One region of the Streptomyces sp. NPDC054842 genome, then DNA from elsewhere that is predicted to be linked to it. Evidence: riboswitches for the same ligand, from Rfam matches in the RefSeq annotation. Region 1 holds a riboswitch; the other holds the start of a gene.
The links. Region 1 has a riboswitch for glycine ahead of gcvT (glycine cleavage system aminomethyltransferase GcvT). Riboswitches for the same ligand answer to the same signal wherever they lie in the genome.
Positions count from the first base shown of each region.

Region 2: another riboswitch for glycine. It lies ahead of gcvP (aminomethyl-transferring glycine dehydrogenase); the one in region 1 lies ahead of gcvT (glycine cleavage system aminomethyltransferase GcvT).

Region 1 covers NZ_JBSGZN010000031.1:72,090-75,486, forward strand. Annotated here, with positions in the region: gene ACWGIS_RS23705 (enhanced serine sensitivity protein SseB) at 1-46, opposite strand, end outside; gene ACWGIS_RS23710 (AAA family ATPase) at 113-781, opposite strand; glycine riboswitch at 979-1,077, shown strand; glycine riboswitch at 1,078-1,190, shown strand; gene gcvT (glycine cleavage system aminomethyltransferase GcvT) at 1,225-2,343, shown strand; gene gcvH (glycine cleavage system protein GcvH) at 2,480-2,857, shown strand; gene glyA (serine hydroxymethyltransferase) at 2,871-3,397, shown strand, end outside.
Region 2 covers NZ_JBSGZN010000056.1:38,963-42,359, forward strand. Annotated here, with positions in the region: gene gcvP (aminomethyl-transferring glycine dehydrogenase) at 1-1,218, opposite strand, end outside; glycine riboswitch at 1,402-1,497, opposite strand; gene ACWGIS_RS31485 (PRC-barrel domain-containing protein) at 1,614-1,991, shown strand; gene ACWGIS_RS31490 (DNA polymerase IV) at 1,907-3,397, opposite strand, start outside.

The sequences.
Region 1 (3,397 bases):
CGCCGTGCGGATGGGGGTGCGGGTGCGCCTGTGCCGGGAAGTCCATCTGTCTACCGCCTGCTGTGAACCGCTGTTCCGGCTGGAAACCCTAGCCGGTGGGCGCGTACGGGGGTCAGCCGCCGAAGTCGATCCGGCGCAGCACGTCCGCCGCCGCCCGGTCGATCAGGACCGCCGAGCCGCAGCCCTCGGGCAGGTCGCCCTTCTCGACGGAGCGCAGCAGCCGGCCGGCGGCGCGGCGGTGGCGCAGGAAGGCGTAGCGCGAGACCCCCCGGCCGCGCTCGCGCTGCCCGTCCAGGGCGGCGTCCGGCGGGACGTCCAGGAGCAGCAGGTGCAGGGTGCCGCCGCGGCGCCGGGCCTCGCGGGCGAGCCAGCGGCGCACCCAGGTCTGGGTGCCGCAGTCGTGCACGACGACGCCTGCTCCCGAGCGCAGCGCGCGGCGCAGTCCGGCGTAGTGCGCGACGCGGACGACGGGGCGGTAGAGCGTGTACGGCAGGAAGCGGGAGAGCCGGGTGTCCCAGCGGTCGCGGGTGTCCTGGGAGTCGACGCGGGCGCCGCTCACGGCCCGGCGCATCAGCGTCGACTTGCCGCTGCCGGGCAGACCGGTCACCACGACCAGGTCGGTGGCGCCGAAGGACAGCCCGTGCGGGCTGTGTCCCGCGCGCTCGCGCAGGTCGCGGACGACGGGCCCGGACCGCGGCCCGCACGCCTCCCGGGCCGGGACTGCGGGTTTTTCCGGCAGTGCGAGGCCCGAACTCGTCGCGTACGCCGTGGTCCTGTTCACCCTGATCGTCCTCCCCTTGGATCCGGAGTCCCATCCCCGTCGAGTGTAAAGAGAAGGTAATGCGGTGCGCCTCCCGTTTCCGTCCCCGTCCTGCCACAGACCGGTCACAGGTCTTCCGGGGGCGGCCGGACGGGCCGCCCCTGCCGGGTTTCACGGATGCGTGCAATGATGTGCCCGCCAACTGCATACCGGCCGCTTGAATCCGCGCGGGAGAGTCCCGGGGCACCACCTGCCCGGGCGCCGAAGGAGCAAGTCCCTCCCTTGAATCTCTCAGGCCCCGTTACCGCGCGGGCGAGGCACATCTGAAAAGCGGGCCGCTCACCAGTGGCTCCACCCAAGGTGCAAGTCAGGACCACCGGTTCGCCGGGTCGTGATGAACCTCTCAGGTTCCGATGACAGATGGGGAGGAACGACCTCGCCGTCATGCCTTGGGAGCCCCACCGATGAGCAGTAACGCCCCCCGTCACACCGCGCTCGACGCCCTGCATCGCTCTCTGGGCGCGACGATGACCGACTTCGCCGGCTGGGACATGCCCCTGCGCTACGGCTCCGAGCGCGACGAGCACCTCGCCGTCCGCACGAAGGCCGGTCTCTTCGACCTCTCCCACATGGGCGAGATCACGGTCACCGGTCCGCAGGCCGCCGCCTTCCTGAACTTCGCCCTCGTCGGCAACATCGGCTCGGTCGGTGTCGGCCGCGCCCGCTACACCATGATCGTCCGGGCGGACGGCGGCATTCTCGACGACCTGATCGTGTACCGGCTCCAGGAGCAGGAGTACATGGTCGTCGCGAACGCCTCCAACGCCCAGGTGGTGCTGGACGCGCTGACGGAGCGGGTGGCCGGTTTCGACGCCGAGGTGCGCGACGACCGTGACGCGTACGCGCTGATCGCCGTGCAGGGCCCGGAGTCCCCCGGGATCCTCAAGTCGCTCACCGACGCCGACCTCGACGGCCTGAAGTACTACGCGGGTCTGCCGGGCACCGTCGCGGGCGTCCCGGCGCTGATCGCGCGCACCGGCTACACCGGCGAGGACGGCTTCGAGCTGTTCGTGGCGCCGGCCGACGCCGAGAAGCTGTGGCAGGCGCTGACCGAGGCGGGCGCCCCGGCGGGGCTCGTCCCCTGCGGCCTCTCCTGCCGCGACACGCTGCGCCTGGAAGCGGGCATGCCGCTGTACGGGCACGAGCTGACGACGTCGCTCACCCCCTTCGACGCCGGGCTCGGGCGCGTCGTGAAGTTCGAGAAGGAGGGCGACTTCGTCGGCCGCGAGGCGCTCACCGAGGCGGCCTCCCGCGCCGCGGACAACCCGCCGCGCGTGCTCGTCGGGCTCGTCGCCGAGGGCCGCCGGGTGCCGCGCGCCGGCTACTCCGTCGTCGCCGGCGGCGAGGTGATCGGCGAGGTCACCTCCGGTGCCCCCTCCCCCACGCTCGGCAAGCCGATCGCGATGGCGTACGTCGACGCCGCGCACGCCGCCCCCGGCACCGCCGGTGTGGGGGTCGACATCCGGGGCAGCCACGAACCGTACGAGGTCGTGGCGCTGCCGTTCTACAAGCGCCAGAAGTGACACTGGCCCCCGGGCCGCCCCGCTGATCCCGGCCCCGGCGCCCCGTCACGGCGCCGGACACCTCCGGGCACGTCCGCCCGGCTCATCCACGTCCCCGCTGCGTCAGCAGTCCCCCGCGTACAGGAGAATTCAGGCCATGAGCAACCCCCAGCAGCTGCGTTACAGCAAGGAGCACGAGTGGCTGTCGGGCGCCGAGGACGGCGTCTCGACGGTCGGCATCACGGAGCACGCGGCCAACGCGCTCGGCGATGTCGTGTTCGTCCAGCTCCCGGAGGTCGGTGACACCGTGACCGCGGGTGAGACCTGCGGCGAGCTGGAGTCGACCAAGTCGGTCAGCGACCTCTACGCCCCGGTCACCGGCGAGATCACCGAGACCAACCAGGACGTCGTGGACGACCCGTCCCTGGTGAACTCCGCCCCCTTCGAGGGCGGCTGGCTGTTCAAGGTGCGCGTCACGGACGAGCCGGCCGACCTGCTCTCCGCGGACGAGTACACCGAATTCACCGCAGGCTAAGGACTTCCGACTGATGTCGCTTCTGAACACGCCCCTTCACGAACTCGACCCGGACGTCGCCGCCGCCGTCGACGCCGAGCTGCACCGCCAGCAGTCCACCCTGGAGATGATCGCCTCGGAGAACTTCGCTCCGGTCGCGGTCATGGAGGCCCAGGGCTCGGTCCTCACCAACAAGTACGCCGAGGGTTACCCGGGCCGGCGCTACTACGGCGGCTGCGAGCACGTCGACGTGGTCGAGCAGATCGCCATCGACCGTGTGAAGGCGCTCTTCGGCGCCGAGCACGCCAACGTCCAGCCGCACTCCGGTGCCCAGGCCAACGCCGCCGCGATGTTCGCGCTGCTCAAGCCGGGCGACACGATCATGGGTCTGAACCTCGCGCACGGCGGGCACCTGACCCACGGCATGAAGATCAACTTCTCCGGCAAGCTCTACAACGTGGTCGCCTACCACGTCGACGACGCCACCGGCGAGGTCGACATGGCCGAGGTCGAGAAGCTGGCCAAGGAGTCGAAGCCGAAGCTGATCGTGGCCGGCTGGTC
Region 2 (3,397 bases), on a different contig from region 1:
GGCGGCCCGGCCGGGGACCCGCGCGGTCAGCGTGTCGAAGTAGGCGCCGTGGACGATCTCGACGCCGCCGGCCTCCAGGCCCGCGGCGAGGACCGTGGCGTACCGGTGCGTGCGGCGGGCGATCGTCCGCAGGCCCTCGGGACCGTGGTAGACGGCGTACATGCCGGCCATCACCGCGAGCAGCACCTGCGCGGTGCAGATGTTGCTGGTGGCCTTCTCACGCCGGATGTGCTGCTCGCGGGTCTGCAGGGCGAGGCGGTACGCCTTGTGCCCGTCGGCGTCCACGGAGACGCCCACGAGGCGGCCCGGCAGGCTCCGCGCGAAGGTCTCGCGGACCGCCATGTAACCGGCGTGCGGCCCGCCGAAGCCCATCGGCACACCGAATCGCTGGGTGGTGCCGACGGCGATGTCGGCGCCGAGGTCGCCGGGCGCGGTGAGCAGCGTCAGGGCGAGCAGGTCGGCGGCGACCGTCACGACGGCGCCGAGCTCGTGCGCCTGCTCGATGACGGGCTTGATGTCGCGTACGGCACCGGAGGCGCCCGGGTACTGCAGCAGCACGCCGTTGATGTCGCGGCCCGCGACGTCGGCCGGGATGCCCTCGCTCAGGTCGGCGACCACGACCTCGACGCCGGTCGGCTCGGCGCGGGTCCGGATGACGGCGATGGTCTGCGGCAGCGCGTCCGCGTCGACCAGGAAGAGGCCCTTCTTGTTCTTGCCCATCCGCCGGGACAGCGCCATCGCCTCGGCGGCGGCGGTCCCCTCGTCCAGCAGCGAGGCGCCGGACGTCGGCAGGCCGGTCAGCTCCGCGACCACGGTCTGGAAGTTGAGCAGCGCCTCCAGGCGGCCCTGCGAGATCTCCGGCTGGTACGGCGTGTACGCGGTGTACCAGGCCGGGTTCTCCATGACGTTGCGCAGGATCACCGGCGGCGTGAAGGTGCCGTAGTACCCGAGGCCGATCATGGGGTCGAGCACCTGGTTGCGGTCCGCGAGGGAGCGCAGCTCGGCCAGGACCTCGGCCTCGGTGCGCGCGCCGGGGAGGTCCAGCGCGTCGGCGTTCTTGATGACGTCCGGGACCGCGGCGGCGGTGAGCTCGTCGAGCGAGCCGTATCCGACCTGCGCGAGCATCTTGGCCTGGGCCTCGTGGTCGGGCCCGATGTGGCGCTGCTCGAAGGGGATGCCCTGTTCGAGCTCGGAGAGCGGAATGCGATGGGCGGTCATTGCGGAGGCCTCCTGGTCTGACACGACCTTCGGGGGGTACCACGACGCGGGTACCCCGACGGCCTCCCCCTCTGTCATCTCAACCTGAGAGCTTCACCGGGCCGTCCAGCAGCGGACGGACCGGCTTTCACCGTCGGTGAGGACGGGAGCCGACGACGCACCCGCCCTGCTTTCCAGAGTGACCTCGTCCGAGCGGTACGTGTGCCTGAGAGATTCCGGGGAGGATTTGCTCCTTCGGCGCCTCCGGATCTCGCCGGAGGACTCTCCCGCACGGGGTCAGCAGCCGTCTGCCAGCCTACCAGCGAGGACAACGCACGGACTTTCGAGTGGCCGCCTTCCTGAATGTGCTCTTTCGTAGTGCTTACGGATGAGTTTTGCGACCAAGAGGAGGGACCGTGCAGACCGACATCGATCCGCGCAACCTGATCGGCCGCAAGGCGTTCGACCGCAAGGGCACCAGGATCGGCACGGTGGACGAGGTGTATCTCGACGACGCCACCGGAGTGCCCGAGTGGGCGGCCATACGCACGGGCCTGTTCAGCCGGGACGCCTTCGTCCCGCTGGAGCCCAGCGAGGTCGTGGAGGGGACCCTGCGGGTGCCCTTCGACCGCGCTCTCATCAAGGACGCGCCCGATTTCGGTGTCGGCCGCCACCTCTCCCCCGAGCAGGAACTCCAGCTCTACCACCACTACGGGCTCGACCTGGCGTCGCCCGTCCCTCCGGACCGCGACTTCGGCCGGCTCGCCGGCACGGAAGAGCCCGGCCCGGCCTGACCGCCCCGCCCCCCGTCGCCCTCCTCCGCATCCGTCACCGCCGCTGTCCCGGCCGCCGTCCCCGCGCCCTCCGCCGCACCGCCGGCCCCCGGGACCGCCGTGACCAGGGGCAGCGGGTCCGCCGGCTCCAGCGCGGGATCGTCGGTGCGGAACGTGCGGACGCGCCCGGGCGGCGAGTACGGCGTCTCGAACCGCACGGTCACCCGCCCGAGGCCGCTCCCCTGAACCCAGCCGTGCCCGTACTCGGCGTGCCGCACGTCGTGCCCAGCGGGCCAGCGCCGCTCGGCGGGCGCCTCCGCCTCCGTGACCGCCTCCCGCACGCCCTCGTCCTCGGCCTGCTCCTGTGCCAGGAGTTCGCCCGCGGCGGCCTGGGCCTGCGCGAACAGGTCCTCCTGCGTGTAGTCGGCGAGGCCGGTGACGCCGACGCCCAGCAGCCGGACCCCGCCGGTCGTGTCCACCGAGTCCAGCAGCCGGGCGGCGGCCTCGCGCACCACCGAGGGGTCGTCCGTGGGCCCCCGCAGGGTCTCGGACCGGGTCAGCGTGGAGAAGTCGTACCGCCGCACCTTGAGCACCACGGTCCGGCCCGAGCGCCCGGCCTTCCGCAGCCGCGCCACGCACCGGTCGGCGAGCCGCTGGACCTCCGCGGCGACCCGCAGCCGGTCGTGGATGTCGACCTCATAGGTGTCCTCGACCGACACCGACTTGGACTCGCGCTCGGCGACCACGGGCCGCTCGTCGTGCGCCAGGGCCATCGCGTACAGGCCGTGTCCGTGGGCCTTGCCCACCAGCCGCACCAGCTCGTCCTCGCCCGCCTCGGCGATCTCCTCGACCGTGGTGATACCGGCGCGCCGCAGGTGGTCGCCGGTCGCGGGACCCACACCGGGCAGGGTCCGCACCGACATCGGCCCGAGCAGGGCGCGCTCGGTCCCCGGCTCGATCAGCACCAGCCCGTCGGGCTTGGCCTGCTCGGAGGCGATCTTGGCGATCATCTTGGAGGCGGCGAGCCCGACCGAGCCGGTCAGTCCCGTGACGGCCCGTATGTCGGCCCGCAGCTTCGCGCCCACCAGCCGCGCCGAGGTCTCGTCCCAGGCCGTCCCGCCGGCCTCCAGGTCGACGAACGCCTCGTCCAGGCTCAGCGGCTCCACGAGCGGCGACAGCTCACGCAGCAGACCCATGACCTGCTCACTGACGTCGCGGTAGAGCTGGAAGCGCGGTACGAGGTAAGCGGCGTTCGGAGCCAGCCGGCGTGCCTGCGCCATGGGCATCGCCGAGTGCACCCCGAACACGCGGGCCTCGTAGGAGGCGGTGGCGACCACGCCGCGCACCCCGAGCCCACCCACCACCACGGCCTTGCCGCGCAGGCTCGGCTTGGCGGCCTGCTCCGCCGAGGCGAAGAAGGCATCCAT